Regions from separate parts of the Chungangia koreensis genome, predicted to be linked through region 1. Evidence: riboswitches for the same ligand, from Rfam matches in the RefSeq annotation. Region 1 holds a riboswitch; the other holds the start of a gene.
The links. Region 1 has a riboswitch for FMN ahead of ribE (riboflavin synthase). Riboswitches for the same ligand answer to the same signal wherever they lie in the genome.
Positions count from the first base shown of each region.

Region 1 (16,598 bases):
GCAAAGACGAGACCAATCTTCGCCAACTCTGGAACGGTTACTTCAATCGAGCATTGTTTCGTATAGAGGTCCATCAAATCCTCGACATCTTCGTTAATCACATCATGCTCCTTCAAATAGTAGGCAAGCGATCGGTTCAAGTCCGCCGTCTCCATTTCCGATTGGGCGATCTCCTCATTATAAGTCAACTCAGGATTTCCCGTGATCAACCTTAAAAACTCTAACAGTTTTTCAATCCGTTCTTCTACATTCGCCCCCACCAGCATATGCGTAACGGCGAGCGCCCCGGCATTAATCATCGGGTTTAACGGTTTCGACGGACTGATTGTTTCCAACTTAATAATGGAATTGAACGGATCGCCTGTCGGTTCCTTTCCAACACGCTGAAATACAAAGCCTTCTCCCCGATCCATTAAAACGAGTGCCAAGGTCAGCACTTTTGAAATACTCTGTAGCGTTAGTTTCTTATCTTCGACCTCTCCGGCTGTGTGACAAGTTCCGTCTGGGTAAGATACAGCAATCGATAAATGATGCGGGTCCGCCTGTGCAAGGCCGGGTATGTAATCTGCAACCTTTCCATCTGCAGTGTAGATCAAGGACTCATTTAATAATTGATGCAATTCATCACTTAAATGATTCTTCATAGTTGCCTCCTCCTAAGCTTTACAATGGATGCTTGAAACATTGAATCGTCTATAATGCCATGTTACAATGTTGGAGAGATTAAGACTATTAATAATAGCTCTGCAAGGGGTGAAACCATTGTATATTTTCGTAATTCTCTTCACACTTATGGCTTTTGTTTTATTAGGCTCCCTATTCGGCGCATTTACATCAGTGGACACAAAATAGTAATGTTAAAAACACCCTCCTGAAGTGATTTTCAGGAGGGTGTTCACAATTACTCTAAATTCTTCAACAAATTGGCCATTTCAATTGCACTGACTGCAGCTTCATAGCCTTTGTTCCCAGCTTTTGTTCCAGCACGTTCGATCGCCTGCTCAATCGAGTCCACTGTTAAGACACCGAAAATAACTGGCATTTCCTGCTGTAAACCGACTGCCGCTACGCCTTTCGCAACTTCACTGGAGACAAAATCGAAGTGTGGCGTAGACCCACGGATCACTGCACCCAAAGTGATTACTGCATCATATTTGCCAGATGCAGCCATTCTCTTTGCAGCAATCGGTATTTCAAATGCACCCGGTACCCAAGCGATGGAAATATCCGACTCTTCAACACCATGCCGTCTAAGTGCATCTTCCGCTCCACTCACTAATTTTCCTGTAATGAACTCATTGAATCGTCCAGCGACAATCCCTATTTTAAGACCCGTTCCAATAACATTACCTTCAAATAGATTCATCTTCAGTTTCCTCCCTCTTCAATCGGTACAGTTTCAATAATTTCCAATCCGAAACCGGCGATTGCTGCAACTCGTTTTGGATGGTTCGACAATAGCCTGATTTTATTCATGCCTAAGTCTCGCAAAATCTGAGCACCAATGCCATAGTCCCGCAATTGCCGCTCAGGAGGCATTCCTTCTGACAATGCCTTTAGTTTGTCTGACAAACCTTCCTCTTGCCTTACGTAAAGGAGGACTCCGGCTCCTGCTTGCTCAATTTGCCGCATAGCACATTGGATCATTTTGTTGCCATCCAATCCGGAAGCGCCAAATATATCGCCGAAGATGTTGCCCGCTTGAACTCTTACAAGAGCGTTTACAGACGTTACATCCCCTTTAACAAGTGCTATATGCTCTTGTCCAGTCAGTACTTCCTTATAAATGACGGCCTGGAATTCACCATACATTGTTGAAAATGGCAGTTCAATTTCTTTTGTTACAAGTTTTTCATTTTCTCTGCGATACGCTATTAGTTCTTGAATAGTCAAGATGCCGAGTTCCAGGCGCTCTGCGATATTCTGAAGCTCTGCAATCCGTGCCATCGTTCCGTCTTCATTCATAATCTCAACAATGACACCAGCCGGTTTTACCCCTGCTAACATAGCCAGATCTACAGCTGCTTCTGTATGACCTGCTCTTTTTAAGACGCCACCCTTTTTCGCTATTAAAGGAAAAATATGTCCTGGTCGGCGGAAATCTTCTGGCGTCGCTGTATCCTCTATCATTTTTAGAATGGTTTCAGAACGCTCAAATGCACTAATTCCGGTATGACTCTCTGCATGATCGATACTTACAGTAAAGGCAGTTCCATGTACATCACTGTTATGGGCAGTCATTAATCCGAGGTCAAGCTGCTTCGCCTTCTCCTCGGTAATGGGAACGCAAATAAGCCCTCTTCCCTCTTTTGCCATGAAATTAATCATTTCAGGCGTAGCATATTCCGCAAGGACAACAAAATCCCCTTCATTTTCACGGTCTTCGTCATCGACTACAATTATCGCTTTTCCTTCTTTTAAATCTTCAATCGCTTTTTCTACCTTTATAAACACTGTTGCCCCTCCTCTCATCAGCTGTCCAAGAATCCATTAGAAGCAAGGGTTTCCATCGTTAAACCTTGCTTCGGTGTTTTATGCTCCATGAGACGTTCCATATACTTTGCTAACATATCGCATTCAATATTCACCGTTTCTCCTCGACCTTTCATGCCGATGACTGAATCGTTCACCGTCGTCGGAATCAATGAAATGGTAAAGGTTCGATCCGTGATCTCGAATATGGTCAGTGATGTGCCATCTACCGTGATTGAGCCTTTATACATCATGTATTTCAAAAGAGACGGATCCACTTCAATCACCTTATATATGGCATTAGATAACCTCTTTTCGCCGACGATGGTACCAGTGCCATCCACATGGCCACTTACAAAATGACCGCCAAATCGACCATTGGCAGCCATCGCGCGTTCCAAATTGACAGACGAACCTTTATCTAAATAACGCAGACCTGTCGAATGGAATGTTTCCGGAATAACATCGGCAGAAAAATCCGCAGACGTATAGGCATTAACTGTTAGACACACTCCGTTTACGGCTATACTGTCTCCAATATTCACATCACTCAGCACTTTTTTGCATGAAATTGTCAAACGCAAAGAAGAGGCGTGATTCCGAATTTCCCGGACGGTGCCGAGTTCTTCGATAATGCCTGTAAACAAACGCAGCCTTCCTTTCTGTATGTAATTGAGTTGTAAAATGTATTGTGATTTCCACCAAGGGGCAAACGGGTGGTAAGGAAAGGTTAGGTAAAGAAGAATGGGTAGCACAAATAACCCTATCACATAGGGAATGCAGGTTATGATAAACTTAAACTAAACGCTTCTCCCATCCAGACTTTCACTGTCGGTGCTGGATTTTCACCAGCTCCACCGGCCGAGCCGGGTCACGGACTTACGGGCATTGCCCGATCACCGCCGGTAAGGATTTTCACCTTGCCCCGAAGCGATTCACTAATATACAAATAACTTTAACATAGAAAACCAATTTTATAATAATTATGTGTTTGAAAGGAGAACCTTACCATGGGGTTAACAACTATTCTGATTGGAGCTGTCGTTGTTGTCATTTTCTTAGGAATTATCGCCACGGCATATTTCATGAAAGGAAATTAATGAGATTCGAGCCTTTCCCCCAGAAGGAGAGGTTCCTTGAAAACCGTTTCCATCCCTTGTGGTGGGACGTCACGGTATAAGTAATCTTGGATTACTCTCTTCTGGGCCTCTAAATCCACTTCCATTACCCAGGAACCGTGATGCCTGCCGTCCCGCCAAGTTCCATCAAGGGGAAATCTTGCCTGTTCCCACTCCATTTTTTCATTTGAATAATAATCTCTACCAAGAGTTAGTATTTCATCTGAGGATAACGAAGTCTCAACATAAGGTGCAATGGTCATCCATAACTTCGCCATCCCATAGGGCCCAGCCTCTTTCGCTTTTACAACCATCGCCTGGAGGACACGTCGTTGTCGTTCAGTCCGCTCAAAATCACCATCTCCCACGTAGCGGATTCTTGAATAAGCGACCGCGGTCTCTCCATCCATATGAACTTCTCCCTCCTTTTTTATCAATGGCTTCTTTTCACTTCTTAACTGCTTATTTAATTCCACCCGTTCTTCTTCATTTATAGGAACTGTGACTCCTCCGATTGCGTTTATAATATCCTCTAACATGAAAAAATCCACAGTGGCATAGTTTCGGATGTTGGTACCGAAATTCTGATTAATCGTTTTTATAGCGAGCGGCGCTCCACCATAGGCGTAAGCATGATTTAGCTTGTCCAGCCCATACCCCTCGATATCAACGAGCTGATCCCGCATGAGCGATGTCAGTTTCACCTTGTCATGTTTGAAGTCGAGGGTAGCGATAATCATCGCATCAGAACGGCTATGCTGGTCATTTGAATTCCGCCGATCCAAGCCGAAGAGTGCCATGTGAAAAATCTCATCACTTTTCGTGTTAACTGCAGAAGGATGATCTTCTGTAATTCCGAGTTCCTCGTCTGACAGGGTCAAGTCTACTGATTCATAAGCTGTCACTTTTTCAACAATATAAGCAACTAATCCAACAATTATCGCAAGCAATAGAAGAGGAATCCATTGGCGTTTCTTCAAATACACATTGTTTTTATTCATCCTTCGACCAGTTGTCATGCAGTTCCTCCCCTTTCGTATCCATCCCTTAGAATATGAAAAGATTACCTTTTCTAAACGTCATGCTATTTTGACAGGGAATGACGGATTTGTTTGAATAAAGACAAGGAGGGGCATTATGCAGCCGTTTACGTTGAAAGTGATTGAAATCATACAAGCCATTCCGGCCGGTAAGGTCATGACATATGGTCAGGTAGCGCAGAGTGCGGGAAGCCCGCGCAGTGCCAGACAAGTCGTACGTATTCTCCATTCCATGAGCGGGAAATACAAACTCCCTTGGCACCGGGTCATTAATGCAAAAGGGGAAATTGCATTGAAAGACGGAGAAGGAGGCCATGAACAGCGAGTGTTGCTGGAATCAGAAGGTATAGTCGTATCATCTGAACATAAGGTGGATTTGACGGTGTATCAGTTAAGGGGTAGAGAGCTTGAGGATGATCGTGACTGGGATACGATTTGAGAGATTATACATAGTGAAATACAGCTTCCCTTTATTTTGGGATATTTTTTAGTAGATTCTGTGATCTTTTGCAGGTGAACATTTCTTTATTCGGGCTCCAACCTTTTTAGCGACTATCAGATGGTTAATTGTGAAACTGTTGAAATAAAAAAGACCGAAACCCTGTCGTTTCAGTCGCTAAAGTTAAAGATTTCTCTTTTCTCCATGGTATCTTCCGGTCTCCAGCCTTCTTGGAGTTCTCCCAAGGATAAGCCGAACGTCATTTGTAAATGAGGGTAGTCCTTGAAACTCCGCCAATCTCCTCCCCACTCAAAGCCAAGTTCTTTTCCGATGGCGGCCACCTCGTGCCAATCGGATTTTCCGTTACCGTTGCCATCGTAAGACATATCCCAGCTAACGGAACCGTCCGGAAAGGAGAGTGCGAAGTCAATGGCAAGACCAAAGTTATGATAGGACTGTCCTCCCTTTGCATAGGTGACGACATTCCCTTCATTGCTCCGGCCTTGTCTATAAATTTGGTTTTGTTCTTCAATTGAGCGAAAACCATCTGTTATCGTTATTTCGATTCCTTGTTCCTTACTCAACCGGACCAGTTCCCCGCTTTTTTCCGCTACGATTGGATGCAAACCTTTTGGTAACGGACGGGATTTTAACTCTTCCCGGAATTCCCACTCGTTTTGAATATAGATGAATATAAAACCCCCTAAAACAATCAAAAAGAGGATATTCAGCCATGTGAGGAACTTCTTCAAAACGATCGCCTCCGGGTACAAACTAAGCTGTTACATCACGTTTTGTAAAAGTAAGGTAACTGATTGCCATGAATACAATAAAGTAAGCTGTCATGACAGTTACCGCTAAACTGGTGGAAATTCCGGGAATGAAAGCTTCCCCTGTTCCAACCTGCGTAAACGTATGCGTAAACAAGATGTATTTTACGATATCATATTTCGCCAGGAAGAAGGAGATATTGCTTCCTGTGAACATAAGGAAGATGGAAATCCCGATTGCCAATGAACTGGACCTAAAGACTGTCCCGATAGCAAAAGCGAAGCTCGCAAGGATCAATACATCCAAATATCCAAGCAAGTTCAACCAAATAGTTTTTCCCCATAGGGATACTTCTGTCACTTGGCCATCCTTTAGTGCGAGTAATGCTCCGCCTGATGCATCATAAAACAACACAGCCGCTATGGATCCTGCAACAAAAGCAATAAAGGTCAGCATAAATCCAAATGCTCCAACCGCTAAAAATTTGGACGTTAAGATTTTCCAGCGTTTCACGGGACGGCTCAATAGCATCTTAATAGTCCCCTGTGAAAACTCTGACGCCACGATCCCTGCGGCTACAATAACTGTCATTAAGGTGACAAAACTCGTAAAGCCATACGTATCATAAATGAACTCTTCGGTTCCTGAAAGAGGTGCAACCTTTTCATCTAATCGATATTGAAAAATCTGTTTCTGTTCTTCTAAATCCTTCTTTTCATCTGCACTCAAACCCGGAACTGCCAGCTGTTGCTCTGTCATTTTCAACTGCTCTGACACTGTCTTTTCCCATGCAGGCGGCTGCTCCCCCCTATTGCTGACGAAGCTATCTATCGCTGCAATTGCAAAGATAATAGCAACTGATATCGCTACCATAATCCAAGTCGATTTTTTATTGATGAGCTTCATCCACTCATTTCGAAATAGATTCAACAATTTGCCCGCCTCCTGTCATTTCTAAGAATTGATCTTCCAATGTCTTGCGGTGATGCTGAACAGCGTAAATAAGAATATTGCGTTCCACCAGCTCCTGAATGACAGATGGAATCACTTCTTCTTGTGCATTGATCAGGAGACCGTTCTCGTGATTCTCTACCTGGAATCCTTTTGCAGAAAGGATTGTGCGCGCTTGTTCAACAGGTTCCACTTTCAAGAAGAAATGCGACTCCTCTGTAGAGTTCACCTCACGAAGCGCGACTAATTTTCCATTTTGTATGACGGCAATCCGATCACACATCAGCTCGATTTCGGACAGCAAATGACTCGAAACGAAGACTGCTACATTCTCTTCCGCAGCAATTTTACGGAGATAATGACGGAATTCTCGGATTCCCGCCGGATCTAAGCCATTGGTCGGTTCATCCAAGATTAAGAATTTTGGTTTATTCAAAAGAGCTTGTGCCAGCCCTAATCGCTGTCGCATCCCAAGTGAATACGTCGATACCTTTTCATGGATCCGGTTTTCCATGCCAACTTGACGGATGACTTCATCAATCCGTTCTTTCGTCACGTCCTTATGCATCCGTGCGAAATGGACAAGGTTTTTGTATCCGGACATAAATTTATACATTTCCGGGTTTTCTACTATCGCCCCGACTTTACTGATACTTTCCTCGAAATTCGTTAAAAGTGATTGACCGTCAATGATGACCTCACCCGATGTCGGTTTCATGAGACCTACCATCATCCGAATTGTTGTTGTTTTACCTGCCCCGTTCGGACCTAAAAATCCGGTAATCTGTCCTGGATAAAGGGACAAATTCAAATCATCGATAATTTTCTTCTTTTTAATAGTTTTAGATAATCTTTTCAACTCAACTACTGGCTCAGTTCGCAATGGATTCACCCTCTCTGATTTTCTTTGTCATCCAAGTGACTGCGTCCATCCCGTATTCATCTCGGATTGCTTCCAGTTCTTCATGTGCCATAATCTTTCCACTATTCAACAACACAATTTCATCCATTAAAGGCTCCGCTTCTCGAATTTCATGTGTAGACAAGAAGATTGTTTGTGAAGAGTCCGTAAACTGGATCATCCCTTTGATAATGTCCGTCCTTACCATTGGGTCGAATCCGGAAAAGGGCTCATCCAGCAAATAATAATCCGCTTCCCGCCCAAACGTGGCGGCCATTTTAGCACGACCTCGATTCCCTTTTGACAGCTTTTTCAATTGAGCATTCCGGTCCACATTTAAGAACTGCGCCACGATATTCGCTTTGTCGTAATTGAAATCATCATACTGTGATTCATAGAATCGGAATAACTCATCTACTGTGAAATATGGATAAAACAAATCTGTGTCAGGCATGTATGCAATTTTGCTTGCGATTTTTCTCGTAACCTTTATGCTGTCCACTTCTGCTGAACCGCTTGACGGGGTCACCAGGCCGGCTATAATTTTGATCAATGTCGTCTTTCCACTTCCGTTCTCTCCGACCAATCCGATGATTTTTCCTTTTTCCAGTGTTAAATCCACGCCTGCCAGTGCCTTTTTTCTTCCATAAGTCTTCTCAATACCTTCTAATCGAATCATCCCTTTTCCCCCCATTCCCCATTTTGAATGTGTTCGATGATCTCCTTTTTTGAAAAACCAAGAGATTCAATATTTGTCAGAAAGGATTGCACTAAGTCTTTTTTCACTTCATCCCGTAGCTGTTCCAGACGGATGCTATCCTCCGTTACAAACGTTCCTTGCCCACGCTTCGTCTCGGTGATTCCCATCGTTTCCAACTCCTTATATACACGCTGCATCGTATTTGCGTTAACTCCGACTTCCACTGCATACTCCCGGACTGAAGGGAGCTTATCACCCGGCTTTACATGGCCTTTAATGATTTCTCCTGTAATACGGTCAATCAGCTGTTGGTAAATCGGCTTATCCGCTGAAAAATCGATTGACATATTACAACCTCACTTTCTTCTCAAACCACTTCGTCGATCCGACATATACCAATGCAATGAGTACAATAATCAGCAGGATATCACTTGCATAGATATCTCCGCTTTCAAAATAGAAGGATGCTTCTCCACCACTCTCCATTGCCCACGCCAAATTATTGGGCATCGGGAAAGGGAGTTCTCCAAACCTCGGGAGCTGGTTGACGAACTTTTGCAATAAGCCCAAGAAGGCCGGCAACAGCAGGAATAATAGGAACGAAACGGCCGATGCGAAAGTCTTCAAATAAGGTTTTAACAATTGATAAATAGTCCAGAAGAAAAACGCAATCACCATATAAGGAATTGTCGATAGCGCGCTCAATCCAGCGAAATATATGCCAATCTGAATTAGCTCACCAAGACTGACCCCTAACTGATGAGAACCCACAGACACTGAAATGATTAAAAGCAATCCATTCCAAGTGATTGAGATGACTGTAATCAGAAAAGATAATGTGTATTTTGCTCCTGTCAACTTAAAGATGGAAGCTGTCGAATGTAACCAGAGTTCCGGTTGTTTCATATCCTTCTCAAGACTGGTCAGTAAAAGAATTGCAGCTAATATTGTTTGGAACATCAGCCAGACAAATCCAATGACTATTGAAACTTCAATCCTCGGTATTCCTGCCCATTCATCAAGTAAAAATGGAATCAGAAAAACAGCCGTCACATTTAGGATAAGCACTAAATACAAGCTAACTTTCATCGTCTTCCATTCCTTCTTCATAAGGCCTTTCCATTGTTTCATCAGGTCATTCTCCTTTTAGTATTAGTGTATTAGTTACATAGTACACTATGACTTTTTACGTTGTAAAGGATTTTTCTAACAAATGTCGAATACATTACTCTGGGAAAATAAAAAACGCCCTGGTTAAAGGACGTTTTCAACAACAATTTGGATGATTAAAGCTATTGTCACTAAACGGAGAATTGGTTTTACGAGTTCAGGTTTCAACTTCTGGGCGATCCGGACACCAATCTGTGCTCCGGTGATGGAACCGGCCATCAAACATAATGTAATTGGCCAGATGATACTACCTGAGGCGATATACGTGACTGCTGCTCCGAAGCAACTGGCGAAAGTCGCCAACCGGACAAGTGCAACCGCTCGGATGTAGGCAACATTCAAGTGATTGAATAAATAGAGCATTAATGTTCCTTGCCCCGGTCCGAACAATCCATCGTAGATCCCAATTCCATATAGGCCTGGTACACTGATTTTATTCATCTTAAGCGGTTCCTGTCCCGTGAAGTTCCCTTTCCCTAAAAACGAGGTGAAGAAAGCAAAAACCAACAGAATGATTGCAACAATATACATTTTGTCCGAAGTCAACTGGGAAGCGATGAATCCGCCACTCGCCCCTCCGAGCAGGCTAACCGGGATGATCCAGAATGATTCTTTTAATGAGATTTGTTTTTTCTTAAGTAAGATATAAAAACTTGAAAAAGAACTGACTGTATTGGAGACTTTATTCGCTCCGATCGCTGAATGAATCGGCACTCCTAAAACCAGCATCGCTGGAAGACTGATGAGCCCTCCACCGCCGGCTAATGTCCCGATGGTTGTGGCGATGATTCCAATGAAGAAGAGCAAAATGTAATCCATGCTCCACACCCCCCTTATTGTTACTATCATTATAAGGCGGATAATGTGATAAGGATAATAGATAGTTATGAAGGAAATCCATAAGAAAAAGTAATGAGGAGAAATGATATGTTTACAGGTACATCTATTCGATTGACAGCCATGAGAAAAGAAGATTTGGAACACTATAGAACGTGGAATAGTGATCCAGCTTTCGGAAGGAACTATAATTCCTTCCCAATTCGAGAATTATCAGAGAAGAAAACGGAAGAATGGTTCAATGAGCACTCCGATAACAACTTCCGCTTTGCAATCCGGTCACTTAAATCAGAGGAGTTCATCGGTGTCTGCGCAATTGAAGATATTGTCTGGCCACATCGGGTGGGCTGGCTATCGATTGCACTTGGACCGGACTTTCACGGGAGAGGATACGGACGTGAAGCAATGGAATTGCTCATTCATTACGGTTTCAATGAGTTGAATTTGCACCGTCTTCAACTTACTGTGTTCAGTTATAACGATCCGGCCATTAAGCTGTACGAAAAATTAGGTTTCAAGCATGAAGGGACATTCCGGGATTTCCTACAACGTGATGGCCAAAGATACGATATGCATTTGTATGGGCTCTTAGCGCATGAATGGGAGGTAGGTCGTAAATGAGTTTCCTTAAAGGAATAGACCATATACAAGTTGCCGCTCCAAAAGGTTCGGAGAATGAGGCAAGAAGGTTTTACAGCGAAGTGCTGGGCATGGAAGAATTGGAGAAGCCTGATCTCCTAAAGGGCAGAGGCGGTTGTTGGTTTATATGCGGTCAGCAAGAAGTTCATGTAGGCATTGAAGAACCATTCAATCCTTCCAAAAAGGCTCATCCTGGATTTATAGCCGACAATTTAGAAGAACTACGTAACAAACTTCACTCAGCGGGTTATTTAGTAAAGGAAGATGCTCCGATTGCAGGAAGGAACCGGTTTTTCACGGAAGATCCATTTGGCAACCGAATTGAATTTTTGGAGTTTGGAAAAGATGATGGAAGAACAAAGTAAGAATACTGTACAAAGAAAGAAGAAGGATGAACGAGTTTGGTCTTGGAGAGATATTAGAGATGAAATTGCGAGTTCCATTATTTTTGAATTAACAATAAATCTATTATTATTTATACCAAGAGCGATTCTTCGCATATATAGAAACTGGTAGGAGTGATTGGAGATGTATCGTAAAGTAAATGACTTTTTGACAGATTGGTCGAATGCTTCGGAAGGTACTATCAATGTATTGGACGCCTTAACAGATGAGAAATTGAACCAAGCAATCGTCGAAGGACATAATACACTCGGCTGGCTTGGCTGGCATTTATCAGGTGCAATTGTCTATTTCGCGGGGCAGGTCGGACTTGAAGTGAACTTAGATGGTGATCTTAAAACAGTGCCGACATCCGCAGAAGAAATTAGCAACGCGTATAAAAAGATTTCGGCTGATCTGAAAAACGCAGTGGAAAAGCTAACGGATGAACAGATGGTTGAAGAAGTTGACAGCCATGGACAGTCCGTACCACGTGGCGCATTGCTCCGAATGATGATCGATCACCAAACGCATCACCGCGGCCAAATGACGGTTCTTCTGCGGCAAGCCGGTTTGAAAGTTCCAGGTGTAATGGGACCGACAAAAGAAGATGCTGTACCATATTAAAGTAAAGCTGGACCTTCATCGGAAGGTCCTTTTTGCTTATTTTACCGACTTCTACCACTTAAAAAATTTTGTTGAAATGCTTGATAGGAGTTTTCCTTTGTATATGGTACATTCAACCAAGGAGTCCCTCAATCTGTTTAGCTGGAATTCGGTCTATACAGCTTAATTCAATACGATTTGATGAATCCTGCGTTTAATACCATCCAACTCAGTCTTCGTCTCTTCCTGTTTCTTCTGAAGGTTGTGCAAGGCTCGCTCAACTTGTCGAATAGCCGAGTCCAGGCGGTCTTGGGATTCTGTAATTTGTGAATGGATCATCCAGTCTGTAAAGATGTTATCAAAGAAATAATCCGTAAAGGTTGTAAATGTGGATTGGTCGACGTTTATGACCTCATCAGCAACATGCTCTACGTCCTTCAATTCCGTCTGGAATCTACGCAATGCCATTTGAGCTCTATGAATATAATCCTGCGAATTATTAAGACTGCTATGCTTCATCGCGGTGACGAATATGCCACCGCCAAGGAACGTGTCCCATGTGGACATGCTCTTAGCTGAGCTCAATTCTTCCTCGGCCCGCTTAAGCGAAGCTATAGCACTTCTACCTGCCGCGATCGCCTCCTCAATCTCTTTATGAAGAGATTCAAGATTCGCTTCACGTTCATATAACTCAGCCAATTGTTGACGCTCGTTCACCGTATTTTCCATGAGCCAACTCTCTTTTTCCTTTAAGAACTCCTGCCACTTATCATCCAATTGAGCAAACACATCTTGATCCAACTCGGAGTCCAACTTGTCTATTTCAGCTTGCACGTCAATCAGTGTCTTTTCCTCTTCATTCAGCTTTAGCTCCACTGCTGCTGCTTCCTCGACTTCCTTCCGGCGGATTTCATTCATCGTGCCTTTCCACTTGTTTACTAAATTGGACATGGAAAACTGATCGAGCTTACGGACATCCTGTTGCTCTTTTGTCAGTTGTTTTTGCAATTGTTGTATTTTCATATCCGTTTCTAACCATTGTTCTTTGTATGACGCCAATTTACGCTTTAGTTTATTTCGTTCATTCACCAAAGTTAAGAACTCATTTTGTCTTTCTAAAAATTGTTCACGCATAAAATCACCCCTGTCTACTTTTACGTGTAGACAGGGGTGAAGTTTCATCATTTTAATGTTTTTCGCTGTTTTCTATATTCACGACGGGCTTGACCCGTATCGAAAAGCCGTTTCTCTTCTTCCGTTTCAGGCACTACGCTCGGGACCGGAATAGGCTTGCCATCTTCATCAACAGCAACCATGGTCACAAAGGATTCTGTAGTCATTTTAGACTTACCTGTCAGTACATTAATGGAACGCACACGTACATAGACTTCCATCGAAGTTCGGCCCGTGGAACTGACTACAGCTTCTAACTCGAGAATATCTCCTACCCTTGCAGCAGAAATGAAGTCAACAGAGTCTATGGATGCAGTCACTACGGATTTGTTTGAATGCTTCATGGAAGAGATGGCTGCAATTTCATCAATATACGCCATTACACGTCCTCCGAAAATCGTTTCGTGATTATTTGTATCCGGCGGCAAAACTAGCCGTGTAGAGATCGTCCTCGATTGTTTCATCGGAATCGTCATGTTCATTTCTGGTCTCTCCTTTTACAAACTTCCTCTCCTATTAGGATACACTGTTTTGTTTAAAAATTGACGTTTATTCACTTTTCGAAACCTTTTGTTACAATTAAATAAGATAAGAGGGGGAAATAATATGGCAGAGTTTGACCTGATTTTAGAGACAAAGAATTTTCAATCGAAAGAAACCATTAAAAATGATTTAACAGAACTTAATATTCGTCCAGGCGATTCCTTGATAGTGCATTCATCAATGAAATCTATCGGATGGTTGGCTGGTGGTGCACAGGCAGTGATAGAAGCATTGATGGAAACTATCACAAAAGAAGGAACGATTGTCATGCCTGCACAGTCTGCCGAGAATTCAGACCCGATGTATTGGATGCTTCCTCCTGTACCAGAAGATTGGCACCAGCCAATCCGTGACACTTGGCCTGCATACGATCCTCATCTGACACCACTCCGTGGAATGGGTAAAATCGCGGAATGCTTTCATCGTCACCCTGAAACTATCCGCAGCCCTCATCCAGCTCACTCTTTTATGGCGTGGGGTAAACATGCTGAGGAATGGATGAAGGAACATCCGCTGGAAGAATCGTTCAGTGAAAAATCTCCCCTTGGAAAAATGATTGAAGAAGATGTAAAACTGCTTCTGATCGGTGTAGGCTACGACTCATGTACAGCACTTCATCTATCCGAGTATCGACAGGAGAAAATCACATTTTCCCCACAAGGCGCAGCAATGATGATCAACGGTAAACGAGAATGGAAGACGTATGAGATGGCAGATGTGGACTCCGACCGCTTCCCTGAGATTGGCGAAGCCTTCGAAACAGCACATCCAGAAGCTTTCCATACAGGAAAAATAGGTCAAGCTGATGTGAAACTCATTCAGATGAAACCACTTGTGGAATATGGGACGACTTGGTTAAATGAACATCCGGTCGTAGAAGAATAAAAAGAGTTGGTCCTGGACCAACTCTTTTTTATTCTTCTTTTTTGATCATTAGCCTTCTTAACATGTTATAGACCACCATATAGATGGCAACGAATATACCGAAGTCCGCCAAAAGTAATAATAAATCGAACTCGCTTTCAAACCATCTATAGTCCAGACCGATCCACGAATAAACGCCTTCAGAAATATAGCGTGTGATGAGTAGAGTAAGAAAAAGAACAAAGAAATATCTCAATAAGTTCACTCCTTTGTAAATGCAATTGCTCGCTAGCCAAACTAAAAAAGCATTGCCATTTTCAGCAATGCTCGCTATTGATGATCAATTAAGACCCAGGATATAAATGGCACGCGACGTAATGTCCTGGTTCTTGCTCTGCAAAAACAGGTTTCTTTTCAGCGCATACGTCCATCGCAAAAGGACAACGTGTCCGGAATACACAACCTGATGGCGGATTGATCGGGCTTGGCAATTCACCTTGTAGGATGACCCGTTCTCGTTCTTCTTCGATATCCGGATCAGGAATCGGAATGGCTGAAAGCAATGCTTGTGTATACGGATGTAGCGGGTTTTCATACAATTTGTCACTCGTTGTCTGTTCAACCATATGACCTAAGTACATGACACCGATACGATCGGAAATATATTTAACCATTGCAAGGTCATGGGCGATGAAGAGATACGTCAACCCTTTCTCACGTTGGAGTTTCTGTAGAAGCATGACGACCTGCGCTTGAACTGACACATCCAAAGCAGAGATCGGTTCGTCCGCAATGATGAAATCAGGATCCAACGCCAAAGCACGGGCAATTCCGATCCGTTGTCGCTGACCGCCTGAGAATTCATGTGGATAACGGTTTGCATGATCACGGTTGAGACCTACATCCTCTAACAACTCATAAACTCGTTTTCTCATATCTTCTTTATTTTTATAAAGTCCATGAACTTCCATCGGTTCAGCGATGATTTCAAATACTGTCGATCTTGGATTCAACGAAGCATACGGATCTTGGAAAATCATTTGCATTTTCTTTAAGAAATTCTTTCGATCCTTTTCATTCATGCCGTGAACATCTTCACCTTCAAAGGTGACTTCACCCTCTGTCCGGTTATACAAGCCTAAAATTGTCCTGCCGGCCGTGGACTTCCCGCAGCCTGACTCCCCTACGAGACCGAACACTTCTCCTTTAAAGATATCGAAGCTGATACCGTCAACCGCCTTTAACGTTTGGCTATTCCCGATTTCAAAGTGGCGTTTTAAGTCTTTTACTGATAATAGAACATCTTGCGTCATATCATCGCCCCCTCATTGTTCACGTACCGTCGGACAGCGCAAAGCTCTTTCTCGTATACTGTCCCTTTTAAGTTGATGATTTCTACTGACTTTCCGGTATGTGGAGAATGGATCATTTGGCCATTTCCATAATAGATTCCGACATGGTGAAGCTTCCCTTTTCCTTCTTCGTAAGCGAAGAATAAAAGATCACCAAATTGCCAAGCAGTTGAATCTTCAACAGAAATTTCTTTTCCATTCTTTGCTTGGTCACCTGCATCTCTCGGAATGAAATGACCATGTGCCTTTAGCATGTTGTAACTAAAGCCGGAGCAATCATAACCATACGTGGACATTCCCCCCCAAAAGTATGGCAGATCCAAAAACTTTGAAGCGGAAGCAATGACGTCAAGCCCATCCCCTTTTCGGAAAGCTTCTATAGACGGTGCCTTTTCTATATCGTCATTATAAAGAAGGGCTTCTCCATCAGGTGTTTGAACAACTGTAAACGGATCGTCTTCACTTAAGATTGGCAAAATCGTATTCAATGGAAGCACCATGAGTGGTGTACGGTCCTGAGAAAATAACTGGGCACGTGATGAAACTACTTTTGCATAGCCGAAGTTCGATGGTCGAACTACCTCTTTCAGCTGAGCTATTGGCACCCATCCTGGATAGCCTCTTTCATCTTTTTTAGATGG
Region 1 covers NZ_JBHSEC010000022.1:124,911-141,508, reverse strand. The annotation lists gene glsA (glutaminase A) at 1-644, opposite strand, end outside; gene ribH (6,7-dimethyl-8-ribityllumazine synthase) at 902-1,366, opposite strand; gene ribB (3,4-dihydroxy-2-butanone-4-phosphate synthase) at 1,369-2,454, opposite strand; gene ribE (riboflavin synthase) at 2,472-3,119, opposite strand; FMN riboswitch at 3,274-3,409, opposite strand; gene ACFOZY_RS15380 (LCP family protein) at 3,569-4,609, opposite strand; gene ACFOZY_RS15375 (MGMT family protein) at 4,728-5,069, shown strand; gene ACFOZY_RS15370 (M15 family metallopeptidase) at 5,240-5,821, opposite strand; gene ACFOZY_RS15365 (ABC transporter permease subunit) at 5,844-6,773, opposite strand; gene ACFOZY_RS15360 (ABC transporter ATP-binding protein) at 6,751-7,674, opposite strand; gene ACFOZY_RS15355 (ABC transporter ATP-binding protein) at 7,664-8,371, opposite strand; gene ACFOZY_RS15350 (GntR family transcriptional regulator) at 8,368-8,739, opposite strand; gene ACFOZY_RS15345 (hypothetical protein) at 8,741-9,523, opposite strand; gene ACFOZY_RS15340 (sulfite exporter TauE/SafE family protein) at 9,647-10,381, opposite strand; gene ACFOZY_RS15335 (GNAT family N-acetyltransferase) at 10,490-11,020, shown strand; gene ACFOZY_RS15330 (VOC family protein) at 11,017-11,403, shown strand; gene ACFOZY_RS15325 (DinB family protein) at 11,567-12,046, shown strand; gene ACFOZY_RS15320 (hypothetical protein) at 12,209-13,159, opposite strand; gene ACFOZY_RS15315 (acyl-CoA thioesterase) at 13,207-13,680, opposite strand; gene ACFOZY_RS15310 (AAC(3) family N-acetyltransferase) at 13,805-14,626, shown strand; gene ACFOZY_RS15305 (hypothetical protein) at 14,655-14,861, opposite strand; gene ACFOZY_RS15300 (ABC transporter ATP-binding protein) at 14,950-15,918, opposite strand; gene ACFOZY_RS15295 (C40 family peptidase) at 15,915-16,598, opposite strand, start outside.

Region 2 (16,598 bases), on a different contig from region 1:
TTCAAAATAGCAGACAGCGCTTCAGCGCGTTGTCTTGACTGGGTGTAAATGATTCCTGGGCCTTCATAAGTTTTTGTGTGAGAGACCAGCCATTCTGTTTTTTGGTCCTGATTTTCAAGCTTTTCGATGACATAACGGATATTTGGACGGTCTAAGGAATGAATATGAATAAATGGTTTGTACATCTGTAAATATTCTTGGATGTCATGTACTACTTTACTTGTTGCAGTTGCTGTCAAAGCTAACACCGGCGGCCTTTGAAAAGTTTTTAGCCAATCACTTATCCTCAAATAATCTGGTCTGAAATCGAATCCCCATTGTGAGATGCAATGTGCTTCATCAGTAACGATCAATGATAGGTTTGTCTTGGCTAATTGGTCTCTCACGATCGGCTGAAAAATCATTTCTGGAGAAGTAAACACAAACCGGTATGATGAAAGATTAAACAGTATTCTTTGTTTGTCTTGATAGGAAAGAAAAGAGTTGAGGGCTACTACCCTTTTTTCCCCCAGCCGTTTTAATTGCTCGACTTGATCCTGCATTAAAGAAAGAAGAGGAGAAATGATTAAAACCGTTCCACCAAGCAAATAGGCCGGCAACTGATAACAAAGTGACTTTCCCATCCCTGTCGGAAGAATTGCGACTACATCTTTCCCCGCTAACACCGCTTGAATGATTTCCTCTTGACCTGGTCGGAGTTCATCATACCCGAATCTCTCTTTAAGAACGTGATGGAGCTTTTGTTTGTGCACTCTTTTCACCTTCCTTATAAGCCATACCCAGTCTTAACTGAAAATAAGAAAGGTTAGGTAATCTTTCTTTCAACAATCGGAGTTTTTTTGAATTTAATTCCTTCACGGCTTTTTGTACTTGTTCAAGTTCTGAATTTGTTAAGAATCTTGAAATTGGAAATGCCATTTCATTAATTGCCATCTCAACGAAATGATCCTCAATCGTGCTCATTTTAAGTTTTCGAATTTCGGTAATCTGTTCCATTGAAAATCCTTGAGAAAAGAGATGAGACGTTTTTGTGGCAGATTCAGTCAATGGTGTGCGCGCTTTAATATCATATGCAATCTCACGGAGAAGCGGGAACTTTGATGGTTCGAAAGTGAGTTGATCCAGCCACTTATGTAATGCCTCGATAAACGCAAGGTACACATCCATCTCAGCACAATCTGTCCGCTCCGCCATTTGACGCCATGTCCATCCACTAACACCTTTTCCTGTTAAACGATGGACAATCATGTTTTTTTGTTCGTCATTGAGTAGACCAGAAGAAATACTTTCAATCATTTCACATTTAAAATCGGAAATGAACCGATATTCTATGTAAGGCTTAGAAGATAGATAGACTTTGACAAACTGCTGGATTTTTTCATCTTTTTGTACCGGGACAAACTTCATATCTTTAGTGATCGCTTGTGATAACGTTTGAACAATCAAGGACAAGCGGTAGAAAAACTCCCATTCTTTGCCTCTGTATATCCAACCATTAAACATAAACTCTACGGGTTCTTTCGCACATTCTATTCCTTTTTGTGTTAAATGTGCAATAGAGTGTTCAATTTTTATCAAATCTTTGTTCACAAGATTTTCAATATATTTGTCGAACAATTCCTTCTTCAATTTTGGTAAAATAGAAAAGTACGATTTCATATTATAATATTCGACATCCTGTAAAGTCTGTCCAGAACGTTTACCGTTCAATAGATGAAAGACAGCAGATACAGTCCGCTCCCCTTGAAAAGATGAAATTAGCGTTAGGAGCAATCGGTCGAAATTTGTCATATCTCCCACCTCTTTACAAAAGTTTATAGGTTGAAAACGTGGAGAAACAGCATTAGAATGATTAACGTAAGCCGTAGGTCCGTACGGAGAAGGAAAAGGAGAGAATTTCATGGCTAAATTTACGATCGTCGATCAAGATACATGTATCGCGTGTGGCGCATGCGGCGCGGCAGCACCAGATATTTACGATTACGATGATGAAGGGATTGCCTTTGCTATCCTTGATGATAACATGGGTTCAACTGAAGTTCCAGAAGAACTGCTGGAAGACATGTTGGACGCATTTGAAGGCTGCCCGACAGATTCAATCAAAGTGGCAGATGCGCCATTTGAAGGTAACCCTTTAAAATTCGAAGAATAAACCAATAAGTAAAAAAGCGGAGCCTCTTGGCCCCGCTTTTTTATTTTATATCAAATTGGATTTGTTGTTTCTTGATGAACCCTTTCATACTGCGATAGATGAGTAGAGTCAAGACCATCAGTAGGATTCCCTTGACTAAGTTAAAAGGTAAAATTCCTAAAACGATCATTTCATACAATGCAGTGCCTGTAACTGCCTCCATGCCAAGGAAGTACGTATACATAGGTAGGAATAATACATAGTTCAACAAACTCATCCCGACAGCCATTGACACAGTCCCAACGACCAATCCCAGTGTCAAACCTTTCGCATTGAGTAATCTACGATATACAAAATAGACTGGTAATATGAACAATACACTTGTTGCGAAGTTCGCAAGATGTCCAACCGGTACCCCTGTTGGGCTTCCGGAAAATATCCAATCCAAGAAGTTCTTGAGCAGCTCCACTGTAATTCCGGCCATTGGCCCCATAATGATTGTTGCAATTAATGCAGGTACATCACTGAAGTCTACCTGTAAGAACGCTGGAAACGGCGGCAATGGAAAATTGAACAGCATTAATACAAATGATATTGCCCCCAACATACCAACCGCAATCAGTTTTCGTAGTTTTGTGTCTTTCATAATTTCCTCTCTCCTCCCATGATTCACTTTCTAAGAAGAAAGGGCGGACATCTGATCAAAATAAAATCCCTTAAGCTTCGCTTAAGGGAGAAAAAGGCACATTGAAAATAGCATCTGATCGTAGAAAAGACGTTCCGCACCTTCACCTTCTCCCATCCAGACTGTACTGTCGGCTTTGGAATCTCACCAAATCCTGCCTTGCGGCTCGCGGGCTTAAGAATTTCTTCTAATACCGCCGGTCGGGAATTGCACCCTGCCCCGAAGATGAATCATATTAATTTAGTTTTAATTCAAGACAATTATTACTATAACTCATAATAAGGGGAATGTAAACCATCTTGTTTACATCCCCTATAATGTCAGTTATTCAGATAGAAAGGGTTAGGACCGATCGGCTGTGGCAATGGCTGTGTAAGATCAAATCCATTCCATTCCGTTTGTTTTACATTTTCAAATTTAACCTTCAGATTGAAGCTTGCGGCCGTTAAAAGAATACCATCCATCATTTTTCCAGCTTCCTCTCGATCCATTGCCTCAAGGTCTACGGTTTTATCAAAGGTGATCGTAGCAACTTCTTTATCTTCGTTTACCGTAAAGTTTACATTTTTCGGAATGATAGGTTTGAAAAAATCACTTTGAGCTGATTTCATTTCTTTTAAAGCGGATGGTAGATCTTCAAATGTCTTTCCGGTCCAAGGAACTAACAATTGCTGATTGTTCTCTAATGTATACAAATAATAAGCAGTCTTTTTAAAAGGATTATTTAAAGCCACCGATTTAAGTAGACCCATATGTGCAAATTCTGCATTAGAACCATCCTTATTTATAACCTTTAAGAGATCATGCTCTTCCGAAAATGTCCATTCTATGGTTTGAAAATATTGATGTTCAGCTGCGCTCCCCATATCATATGGGTGATCTTTTGGAAGGGTGTGAATAATCAAGCCCTTTTCCTCTTTAAATTGTCCTATCATCGGGTGGTACTCACTGAATCCAAATGCATTTTCATTAATATCTGCTGCATATTTCCGGTAAAGCTCCAATTCCGATGGCCAATTGCCACCAAAATCTTCTGCAATCTTTTCTTTGCTGATTAAAAATGTCACAGGAATCGCTTCTGCTTGGGAAGAAAGCGCCAAACGGAATTCTTTGTATTCTTCCAAATCGGAAGGATACACTGCCATACGTGGCAGGCTTACATCTTGCATAGTAGTGGCGATTGAATTAGTTTCTGACTCTTCATCGGTGTAATCAGTTGATTCTTCTTTATACAATTTCGCCTCTACCGGTTCAGAGGATTCCGGTGATTCAGCAGCACGGTCTTCCATGCCAGCTTCTTGCGGAACCGAAATGTTCTCATTAAAGAATGAAGATACCAAAATGGTCATTGTTACGACTGCCGCTGCAGTGATAGAAGCAGGCATCCATTTCTGCCAATTTTTCTTCTTTTCCGGGCCATTCAGTCTTGGGTCGCTTTTCAGCTTGGCCAGTATGTCTTCTTTTGACCGTTCATCTTTGATTTTCGGTGCATTTGAAAGCAGCTGTTCAATTTGTTCATCGTCCCACTCATGATTCCCCATGTGCTTTCACCTCCTGTTTCAAATGCAAAAGATGCTCCCGAATTGCTTTAATAGCCCGATGTTGTGTCGTTTTGACTTTTCCTTCTGTCCATTGGAGGACTTCCGCAGTCTCAGTAATCGAGAGTTCCTGGAAATACCTCATGACAATGACCATCTTCTGATCTCCAGTACAATGATCCAAAGCATGGAGAACCTGCCTCATGTCATCATTTAGCTCAATGAGCTCTTCAGGAGAAGAAGTATTAGAAATGAGTTGTCTTGTTTCCCAGTCGAACGACTCGAATACATGCTTTTTTCGGACTGTATTTTTTCTGAAGAAGTCAATTGCTACATTCTTCGCAATTGAAAAGAGCCAAGTCTTTTCTGAACTTTTTCCTTCAAAGCGGCTATACGATTTAAATACCCGGACATATACTTCATGCATGAGGTCTTCTGCCTGCTGTCGATCCTTCACTAAATAGATCAAAAACTGGAAAACGTCCTGGTGGTATGATTCGTAGAGCCTATGGAAAACGGAGTCATCCATATACTCCCTCCGTTCATTAGATTAGTCGGATTTCAAACAAAAAGGTTACACATTCTTAAGAGGTAGATAAAAAGCGAAATGGGTACCACTATTTACTTCGCTATCCACTGTAATCGTTCCTTGGTGAGATTCAATAATTTTTTTTGCAATGGCAAGACCCAGTCCGGTTCCGCCTTTTCCGCGGGTACGTGCCTTGTCTGCTTTATAGAATCGTTCAAAAACATACGGAAGGTCCTCTTCCGGTATTCCAGAACCCGTATCAATGACGCTGACTTTTGCAAACAACTTATCTTTTTCAACACGGACTGTCACATTTCCTTCTTCCGGTGTATGTCTAATTGCATTATCGATTAAATTCGTAAGCACTTGTTCAATCCGATCCTCATCCAATTCCGCCATAAGTTGATCTTCCGCTTCGGATACAAAAGTCAATTCAATCTGTTCCTCTTTCGCCCTTTGCTGGAACTTATGTACAATTCGATCCACTACAGGTACAACATCTTGGCTTGATGTGTATAATCTCATGTGACCAGATTCAAGTCTCGCCAAATCTAACAAGTCGGTAACTAATCTCCCCATCCTCTGTGATTCTTCATAAATAATCTTAATGATTTCCTTACGCTCCACTTCATCCTCTACCACATCATCCATTATCGCTTCACTGTATCCTTGTAACATAGATATAGGCGTTCTTAATTCGTGCGAAACATTCGCAATGAAGTCGGAACGTAATTTTTCCAATTTATGCTGTTCCGTCATATCACGTAATACGACAACTGCCCCACGAATTGAATCTCTACTATACAAAGGGCTGATAGAGACAAAATAATAGCTCCCTATGATTTCAAGCTCATCTTCAATACCTTCTTCAAATGTCATAACATGATCAAGCATATGGTATATTTCAGCTGGGATCGGATGTTTACTTTCTGTCCCGCCTTTCAAAAACCATTTTTGCATGATTTTTTCTGCCTGCGGATTACTCAAAAGAATAGTCATATCCCGATTAAAAGTTACTACCGCATCGGTCATTGAAGTAAGGATATTTGACAGTTGTTCTTTCTCTTGATGAATCACTTCCAGGTGATGTTTCAATTGCCTTCCCATCTGATTGAATGCAGTCGCTAATTGCCCCATTTCATCATTCTGGCCGGCTGGAACTTTTGTTTCAAAGTTTCCTTTCGCCAGTTCGAATGCAGCTTCCCTCATCTTACGTAAAGGCGAAGTAATCTTTGTAGATAGGAAAAAGGCAAAGAAAGTCGTTAAAACGAATGCAATGAATGCCGATAAGAATACAATATTCGTTGTCTGTTTAGTAGTCTGATGGATTACATCAAGACTTTGGTAAATGAATACTGCGCCATGAGCTGAATTATCGGATTCTAGTGGAGACGCCAAGACAATATACGACTCCATCTGGTTCCCATCTTCAAGTGAAGGAAGCATCATTTCCTTCATCTCTTCTTTTTCGGACACAAAAGTAGAAGCTAAAACGGGATCACTTAAAATACGTCTTTGAACCTCTTCCTGATTTTGTCCTTCCTGATGAGTCATTCTGATTTCATTTGGACTAGCTGCAATGATCAAGTTCGTATGCTCTGCTAAAATATCTTTCACGATATTTGTGGATATTAGCTCCTCATCGTGATCTTCAAAAATCCGGATAATCGACTGTGCTTGCTGTGTCAAAGAAGATTCAGCTTGTTCCAAGTGAAAATCCTGAAGAAATTCTAAAATAAGCACCGTGACAATGAACAATACAAACGAAACGAGAAGCAATATGGTTCCCCATAGCTTCCCGACGATACTACTCCATATTCTATTCATTGATGACCTCGAACTTGTATCCGACTCCCCACACTGTCACAATCATCTTGGCAGCTTTTTCTGACACTCGATTAAGCTTTTCCCGAAGCCTTTTGACGTGAGTATCAACTGTTCTCAAATCGCCAAAAAATTCATAATGCCAAACTTCTTTCAACAGTTGTTCTCGGTCAAATACCTTATCAGGAGACTTGGCCAGGAAATACAACAGTTCATATTCCTTTGGTGTCAGATTTACCTCTACTCCTTCTGCAGTCACCCGATGTGCGTCATGGTCAATCGTCAAATACGGGAATACCACCAGGTCCTTTGAAGCAGTTGAAGACGTAGAATCAGAAAACGCAGCCGATCTTCTCAAGATTGCCTTCACTCGAAGAATCACTTCCCTCGGACTGAACGGTTTAACGATATAATCGTCAGCTCCAAGTTCAAATCCTTGCACACGGTTCGCTTCTTCACCTTTAGCTGTCAGCATAATGACAGGTGTGGATTTTTTCGAGCGCAGTTCTTCACATACCTCAAGGCCATCTTTCTCAGGCATCATTAAATCGAGAAGGATGCAATGATAATCATTTTCTAAAGCCATAGATAACGCTTCCACGCCATTTACAGCTTCGTCTACTACATAACCTTCACGTTCCAAATACATTTTCAACAATCGCCTGATGCGATCTTCATCATCAACTACAAGAATGGATATATTTTCAGACATAGGATCTGCCCCTCTCTTACACTCTCTCTACTATCATTGTACAAGTACTCGAAAAAAAAAGAAATGGTAGTGACTACTGAACGCTATATTTTTCACTATAGTTTGTGACTTTTACAATTCTTGATGCAGCAAATTATACTGTTTTCCCATAGAAAAAGCCCGGCGTATTCTACTACACCGGGCAATTGTATTTAAAAGTGATGTTATGCGTATGAGTGAAGACCTGCAATAATCAAGTTTACAAAAATTAAGTTGAACATGATGATAGTAAACCCAATTACCGCAAACCATGCTGATTTTTCACCTTGCCATCCTTTCGTAATTCGAAGATGCAAGAATGCCGCATAGAACAGCCAAGTGATAAGGGCCCATACTTCTTTCGGATCCCATCCCCAAAAGCGGGACCACGCTTCCTGTGCCCAAATCATTGCAAATACTAATGCTCCTAAACTGAAAACAGGAAAGCCGATGAGTACTGAGCGATATCCGATTTCATCCATTAGTTGATTATTGGCCCGTCTTACAAGCGGTTGTAACATAGCAGCTATCGGTTTTCTGCCAATTAGGCGAATAAGAATGTAAATGACTGTACCGAATATTAATGACCAAACAACTGTAGTCAGCTTTTTAGCATTAACATTTGGAGGCATTTCAGCAATCGGTTCCATTGTGCGATCCGTTAAGGTTTGGTATTCATTCATACCGAAAATCGGAGGCATCGTATACGAAATTTGAGCTTCCTTTCCATCTTTATTAAGGTAAGAGAAATCTGCTTCGTACCCCATTGCAGAGAATGTGATCGTCGATACAATGAAACCTACAAAAATGACAACGGTAAACATGACTGCTTCAATCCAAAATCTTTGCTTGGATTTTTTCGTCATATCGATATTTTTTAGTAAATAGACAAGACCTGCAACAGCACTAATCGCCAAAATGGCTTCACCTAAAGCAGCTGTAGTTACGTGAATGGTTAACCAGTAACTCTTCAGTGATGGAACAAGCGGGTTGATTTCCCTTGGGAACATTGAAGCAAAGCCAATAATTACAATTGCTATTGGTAATGCGAACAATCCTAAAGAAGGCACTTTATACATGAAATAGAATAAGATGAAAGCCCCTACTAAAAGCATCGCAAAAGCAGTCGTAAATTCAAATAGGTTACTAACAGGTGCATGTCCTGCTGCAATCCATCGGAATATAAAATACCCTATATGGGAAAGAAAACCGATGATGGTAACCGTGATGGCTGCTCTGCCCCATCTATTTTCTGAAGTAAATGATTCTTTGTTTTTGTTTGCTCCTTTGATAGCCCCACCAAATAGAAGTGTAGCTACAAGGTATGCAATGAATGCCACGAGCAATAAATTAGAACTGATTTCTACGTAATGCATGATCAGTCTTCACCGTCCTTGTCTTTCTCATCAAATTCTGGATCCTGCTGGTCCGTATAAGCTGGCAGTTTAGCGTATTCAGTAACTGCATCGAGCTCTTTCCGGAGAGCGAACCAGTTTTTATTCGTATGGCCGGCTACCAAAATCGTTCCATCGGCCGCTTTTTGAATCCAGAAACGTCTATGGTTCCAATATGATCCTTGTGCCACTCCTAAAAGGAAGATCAGCCCACCGATTCCTAATATCCAAAGGGTCTTATCCTTTCGAATGACCAAGCCGGAAGCATCCCTTGTTTCTACATCTTGGAAAGAAAGCTTGTATTGGTTTTCACCTAAAGGTTCAAGCGTTTCCCGTATTGCTACAAAACTCGATTCTCCCTCAGGAGTATCAGGAGTTTTCATTTCCACTAAAAATGCAGGATTATTAGGTAGCGGTGTTTTGGTTTGTGGTACACCATTTTTAAATCCGGAGAAGTCAGGTGCATAGTTTAAAATTCGAACTTGCGCGCCATTCCCCAAATCATATACCTTTTCTGGATTAATCAAGTCAATTGTAAACTCACCGAGTGACTCACCTGATTCTTTGTTCGTCAGTTGGAAAGTCATCGCTTTTAACTCATTTAGTGAATAATCCATCTGATAAACTGCATAGCCATCAAATTTGAGAGGGTCGTTTACAATAATTGAATCCTCTTTTACTTTTTCAAGATTATCTTCCCCTGGTATTGCACCTTCAGGTTTCTTGAACAACGTTACGTCTGTCTGGAAGTTTTTAGGGACTGTTCCGACGCGTTCAAGTGCCTCGCCATATACTTCCTTGTCTTCAGTAGAATAAGTTTCAAGTGTAAATTCTTCACTATGTAGATAATAGCCCGGTGCACCAGGAATTGCCCGGGTTTCTCCTTCACGAATCCACAACGTCTCATCCACATAAAAGCCAGGCAAGATTCGAAGCATCACCCCGAATAGGAATATAATCAGCCCTGTGTGATTGACATACGGGCCCCATCTCGAGAATCTGCCTTTTTCAGCTAGTAAGGCATTCCCATCACGTTTCACTTTATAGCGAAGCGTTTTCAATTTTTCTTCTGCAAGATCAATTGCTTTTTCACTTTGATTACTTTGTCCTCTGCCAAATAATCTTTGGCGCTTCATGAAGCTTTCATGACGGACTACACGCTGATTTTTCAGTGACTTAAAGAGTGGAATACCCCTATCTAAACTTGCCACGACAAGTGAGATGGCCAGCATTCCGATGAGTGCCTGAAACCACCAGGAACGGTACATTTCATGCAAACCAAGACCATAGTATATTTGACCGAAAATACCATATGTCTCTTCATAATATTTGGCTATTTCAGTCTCGACCGTTGCAGGAACATATAAAACTTGAGGTAAGAACGTTCCAAGAGCTGCCGCGACTAATATAATGACAATCAGAGTGACTCCTACCTTGACACTGGAGAAGAAATTCCAGACTTTATCAATAATTGTACGATTATATGTTTGGGACCGACGAGCTGTCCCTTCATATCTCATATCGGCAATTTCTTTCGTCTTAGCTTCTTCCGTCAATGGTCGTCCGCAGTTCTCACAAAGGACCGTACCTTGCGGATTTTCATGACCGCATTCACATAATATTTTGGCCATAGTTAATTACTCCTTACTCTGGTTTGATGCTCTCCATAAACTTGGCAATATTTTCGTCCGTCAATCCGCCGGTGTATATCTTTTCAATCTTCCCTTCGGGGTTCACAAGCACTGTAGCAGGAAGCCAAGTAACATTGTATGCTTCCATAACACTCTTGTTTTTGTCGATTACAATTGGGAATTTCAAATTGAGCTGATCACGGAAGCTGGACACTTCCATGTTGGATTGCGCAATATTCACCGAAAGCACATGTACACCTTGCTGCTCGAACTTATTATATTGCCGATCAATGGCAGGCATTTCTTCAACACAAGGTTCACACCAAGTACCCCAGAAGTTCAGGAATACACCTTGTCCTTTGTAATCGGATAATTTATGGCTATTGCCTTCCAAATCGGTCAATGCAAAATCTGGTGCTTGATCGCCGACTTCCAGCAATTTCACTTTATCCTTTGTAGCACTTATATATATAGTGTAAATGATAGCAGCCGCCAAAATCCCTAAGATGACTGTACGTATCACTGTACGTTTCTTTTTTCGATCCAACTGTCCTTCCCCTTCCTCAGCAAATGGTTTTGTATCACCTATTATAGCAAACATTTTCAAAGGACTTTTGTATGAAGATTGAAGGGTTTGTGAACAATACCAGTTGGAAAACAAGGCTTACAATTGTTAGTCTTATCCGATTTTCCCTGTCTCCGCCAATACTCTTAACTGTTTCACTTCATGTGGAGTCAATTCCCTCGATTCACCGGCATTCAAACTGTGTAGAGTCAAAAAAGCGAAACGCTCTCTACGTAATTTCTGTACTGGACAACCGATGGCATCAAACATACGACGGACTTGCCTATTACGGCCCTCGTGTATGGTAATTTCGATGATAGCCTTACCTGTCTTACGATCCGAAGATTGCAACTTTACCTTCGCAGGGGCTGTTTTTCCATCTTCCAGATCAATTCCTTTAGACAGCAGTTTTAGCTGCTCCCTTGTTGGAATCCCTTTAACCTTTGCGATATACGTTTTATCGATTTTGAATTTAGGTTGGGTCATTAAATATGAAAACTCTCCATCATTAGTCATCAGAAGCAGCCCTGAAGTTTCATAGTCCAGGCGTCCGACTGGAAATAGTCTTTCTTCCACGTGGGGAAATAGATCAGCAACCGTTTTTCTTCCCTTGTCATCTGTCACTGCTGAAATTATTCCCCTTGGCTTGTACAAGAGATAATATACTTTCTGTTCCTTCTCAAGCTTTACTCCTTCTACTTCCACTGTATCCGACGAACTCACCTTGGTTCCCAATTCAGTTACAACTTTCCCATTCACTTTCACTTTACCCTCTAAAATCAGTTGTTCCGCCTTTCGTCTGGACGCAACACCTGCATGTGCTAAAACCTTCTGTAGCCTTTCCATTCCTTCACCTCAAATACTTTCGTGTTCAAAAATTATGTCACATTTCACGCCAAATTAAAAGGAAGACCGCCATTAGTCCCCCTTTTAATACGGATTTCTTCACTTTTTGTTAATTGGCACAATCCTCGAGACAACTAATTCATCATCAATATAGACATGCCAGATTGCTTCATTTTTCCGATTCGGATCTCGGAATATTTTAACGACACTTTTCACCTTGTCTTCCTCTCCTTCTTTTAACAGGAGGGAAATCGGTTCTTCTAAAGTTCCTATCAATTTTGGTGTAACCTCATACTTACCTTTTTTAACTACCGTAGTCATTTCATATTCTGAAAATGCACGGTCAGCCATTTGCTTATGAACCTTCCAGTCATCACTGTTATTCAACGTAACGATAATAATCGAGCGATCTCCATCTTCGAAAAACGTCACTAATGTTCTACCGGCAGATTTTGTATACCCTGTTTTACCGGCAATTGCTCGTTTATCTTGCCTCACTAACCGATGCTTATTCTGCCAAGCGTTTGGTCCGGAATCATTATATCGATACAAAGGAGTTGAGGCAATCTTGCGGAATGTTTCATTTTCCATCGCTAATTTCATCATGAGAGCTGTTTCATAAGCTGTCGACAAATGCTCTTCGTCGTGCAAACCAGAAGGATTCGTAAAAACGGTATTTTCCAAACCAGAAAAAACCGCTTTTTCGTTCATCATATCTACAAATTCCTCAACTGAACCTGCAGTAAACTCGGACAAAGCAGTGGCCGCATCATTACCCGATCGAAGCATTAAGCCATACAACAGCTTTTCCACTTCAACTTCATCTCCACCCTTCAAGTAGATGGATGATCCTTCAGCACCTGCTGCTTTGTCGGACACAGTCACAATATCCTTCAAATCATTCTGCTCGATGGCAATCAAAGCTGTCCAAACCTTTGTAAGGCTTGCGATCGGTAGTCGTTCATGCGGATTCTCACCAAAAAGCAGTCTTCCGGTTTTTGCATCAATTACTGCATAACTATGATAAGCTGCCGATACATCCTGTCCCCTGAAATTTAGAGTGAAAATCACTAAACAACAAACAATCACGAATAAAATGAACTTTCTCAAACATTCATGCCTTTCCTCAATTTATTCTCCCTGGTCTTCAAAAACTTCCTGGAATTTCGTCATGAATAAGTCTGTTTCTTCTTCTCCTGAATCTTGTGACTCTGTCAGTTCAGGGAGTTCGTTTAAACTGTTCAAGCCGAAGTGATTCAGAAATTCACTGGTTGTTCCATATAAAATCGCTCTACCTGTACCTTCTGCCCGCCCTATTTCTGTAATAAGTCCACGAGTAGCAAGTGTATGGATGGGGCGTTCAGACTTCACTCCACGTAAATCCTCAATTTCAACTCTTGTAATTGGTTGTTTGTACGCAATGATTGCCAGTACTTCAAGAGATGCTTGAGTAAGTGCTTGATTTGTAGGGTTTTCAATCAATTTCTGTATGGACTCCGCATGTTCAGCCTTTGTTACAAGCTGATATGTACCCGCGAGCTCTTTCAACTCAATCCCGCGCATTTCGGTAGACTGATAGTCTTCCTTTAACATTTCGATTGCCTCAAGGACTTTTCGCTCCGGCTCTTCCGTCAAGAATACGATTTGTTTCATAGTCAAACCATCTTCTCCTGTAACGAATAAAAGACTTTCAATTTTGCTCATCAATTGTTTCATGTTCTCCAACTTCCCATTCTTCCTTCTGCAGTATCACCGTAGGATCTTCAAAATTCTGCTCTTGGACAACCGAGATCACTTGTCTCTTCATCAATTCCAAAAGTGAGAGGAAGGTTACGATAATTACTGATTTTTCTGTTTCATCATCAAACAAAGAAAAGAACCTAATCTTCCCGCCACGATCTTGTAGACGATAAAAAACATATTCCATCCGGTCTTTTATGGATATTTCGGCTTTTGCTATTTTAGTTGATAAAGGTTTTTGCAGTTGCTTCCGTTTGAGCATCTTTTGAAAAGCGCCGAGCATATCATATATACTCGCTGTTTCTTCAAATAAGACCGGTTGTTTTTTCAATTCAACATTTGTGAAATCACTGGGCGGTCTTGTAAAGAAGTGAGAGCGCGTTTGCTCAAATTCCTGAAGTTGTTGGGCAGCCTCTTTATATTTCCGATATTCAAGTAATTTGGTCACAAGTTCTTCGCGAGGGTCGGTTAAATCCACTTCAAAATCTGTTTCAAACGTTTCTTCTTCATGGATGGGTAGCAACGTTTTGCTCTTAATGGCAAGGAGGGTTGCGGCCATCACCAAGTATTCACTCACTTCATTAAGTTCAAGTACCTGCATTGCTCGAATATGTTCCATATACTGTTTCGTCAATTCGGCCATTGGGATATCATATATATCGATTTCCAAACGATTGATTAAATGCAATAATAAATCAAGGGGACCTTCAAAAGCGTCCAGTTTCACGTTATACATTAGCAACCACCTTTGCGTCTCTATCATTTTAGGGTTGGACGCAAAATTATTATAATTTTAGTATAGAGGAAAGGTGAGGAGAATGCATCCCTTGCTTCATCCGTTATTTATCAAATACATTGAGTATTTCAATGGAGAACGCGATTATTTCGAGTGCCATGAGGTGCTGGAAGAATATTGGAAAGAAGTGGACCCAGGAAATAAGGATCATCCGCTGGTCGCTTGGATTCAGCTTGCCACCGGCCTGTACCATTGGAGGAGAAACAATTTCAGTGGTGCAAAAAGAATGCTTGAAAAATCCCACTTGAAGATGTTCCGCCAACAAGGTTCGGAGTTTTTTGCCGGCATCGATCTGGAACATTTACTCTCGGATATAAGTCGATCCCTTAAAGCTGTTGAAAAACGTGAGGCTTTTATTCCGTTTAAGCTTCAACTCTCAACTTCTTTCTTTGGTGATGGAGTAGATACCGCGATTCTTGACGAGAAATTCAGGGAAGCCGAAAGCAAGTCGCTTATACATAAACATATGCGAAGAGACAGGAGTCATATTCTTCAAGAGCGGCAAGCGAATTTAGAAGCAAGAAAAAGGGACAGATCTTAGAGATCCGTCCCTTCGTTTGGATGTATACATTTTTCGATGAATGGTTTTGTTGTTTCGTTCGGACAGACTGTGCGGTTTCCAATTAGCGAAGACATCTTCAGGACCATTTCTTTCCCGATTCCCTCGTTACGGAAGGATGGATTGACGGAAACATGATGAACAATTGCCTCATCATCCAATAGTTCGACTCCGATCAGACCGATAAAGTCATCCCCTCGTTTATAAAGAAATAGCTGCCAATTTTCTTCAGTTTCATATAGTTGGATCGTTTCCTGCAGCTTCTTCAAATCTTTTCCTTCAGGCATGAAGGAAAGGAGACCCATTGCGATTTTCTCAAAAGTTTTTTTAAAGCGTATTAGCATCGTTCAGATCCCTCTTTTTCTAAAGCTCCAGAATTTATCCTAACTCATTCAACTCCAAATAGCAATTGAAGCTAATTTAATCATATAAATTCGGAAAAATGTATAAAATACTGACGGCTCCCCAGATTAATGCAAGCACTAAGATGACAAGAAACATGATGATATTACGCTTTCTCAATCCGGTCGCCCCTTTCCGTCATGGTAAAAGGTAAATCGTTTAAGAGTAAATCTTCATAGGTTTCCCGACGGATCACTAATTGGTGTTTACCATCTTCTACAAATACAACTGCCGGCCGCGGCAATCGATTGTAGTTGCTTGCCATTGAATAACCATATGCACCTGTACAGAATATAGCTAAAATATCGCCCGGAGAAGCTTCCGGTAATGAAATGCGATCAATTAGCTTGTCCCCACTCTCGCAGCATTTCCCAGCGATTGTATAATTGAAAGACCTTGGTTCATCTAACTTATTTGCAAGGACAGCATCATATTTTGCCCCATATAAAGCTGGGCGGATGTTATCGGACATTCCACCATCTACAGCTAAATACTCTCTAACTGAAGGCACTGTCTTGTTAGACCCGACAGTGTACAATGTTGTACCGGCGTCTCCTACAAGTGAACGACCTGGCTCAATCCAGATTTCAGGGAGCGGATAACCGGACTCCTCTGACAATTTACGGACAATCCCTACCATTTCTTCAACGTAGACGGATGGATTTAAAGGTTGATCTTCATCTGTATATCGTATTCCAAAGCCGCCACCAAGGTTTAATACCGTTGACGTATGAGCATATGTATCTTTCCATTGAATCATTTTCTGGATCAATGCTTCAGCTGCAAACTTAAACGCAATCGTTTCAAAAATTTGCGATCCAATATGGCAATGTAACCCTAAAACTCGAACGTAGCGGTGTTCTGATAACTGTTGTATAGCTTCATCAGCTTGTCCATTTTTTAAATCGAATCCGAATTTGGAATCTTCCTGTCCGGTTGTAATGTAGTCATGTGTATGGGCTTCAATCCCTGGAGTGACTCTTAAAAGTACATGCATTTCTTGACTGCGTGATTCCGCAATACTTTTAACTAACCCAATTTCATAGAAATTATCTATAACGATGCAGCCGATTTTTGCATCAAAAGCCATTTCAATTTCAGCAGGACTTTTATTGTTCCCATGGAAATGTATCTTTTCTGCTGGGAATCCAGCCTTCAATGCTGTATATAATTCTCCACCTGAGACGACGTCAAGAGAAAGACCTTCTTGTGCTGCCAATTGATACAT
Region 2 covers NZ_JBHSEC010000019.1:410,870-427,467, forward strand. The annotation lists gene ACFOZY_RS11215 (RecQ family ATP-dependent DNA helicase) at 1-752, opposite strand, end outside; gene ACFOZY_RS11220 (YpbB family protein) at 721-1,791, opposite strand; gene ACFOZY_RS11225 (ferredoxin) at 1,901-2,152, shown strand; gene ACFOZY_RS11230 (ECF transporter S component) at 2,193-2,777, opposite strand; FMN riboswitch at 2,918-3,047, opposite strand; gene ACFOZY_RS11235 (hypothetical protein) at 3,137-4,357, opposite strand; gene ACFOZY_RS11240 (RNA polymerase sigma factor SigX) at 4,344-4,883, opposite strand; gene ACFOZY_RS11245 (ATP-binding protein) at 4,929-6,710, opposite strand; gene ACFOZY_RS11250 (response regulator transcription factor) at 6,703-7,419, opposite strand; gene ccsB (c-type cytochrome biogenesis protein CcsB) at 7,623-8,813, opposite strand; gene resB (cytochrome c biogenesis protein ResB) at 8,816-10,462, opposite strand; gene resA (thiol-disulfide oxidoreductase ResA) at 10,476-11,063, opposite strand; gene ACFOZY_RS11270 (pseudouridine synthase) at 11,142-11,873, opposite strand; gene ACFOZY_RS11275 (D-alanyl-D-alanine carboxypeptidase family protein) at 11,973-12,983, opposite strand; gene scpB (SMC-Scp complex subunit ScpB) at 13,005-13,589, opposite strand; gene ACFOZY_RS11285 (segregation/condensation protein A) at 13,564-14,349, opposite strand; gene ACFOZY_RS11290 (DUF309 domain-containing protein) at 14,441-14,950, shown strand; gene ACFOZY_RS11295 (GNAT family N-acetyltransferase) at 14,947-15,312, opposite strand; gene lysA (diaminopimelate decarboxylase) at 15,477-16,598, opposite strand, start outside.
Region 2: linked by a shared signal. The riboswitch ahead of ACFOZY_RS11230 (ECF transporter S component) and the one ahead of ribE (riboflavin synthase) in region 1 are both predicted to bind FMN.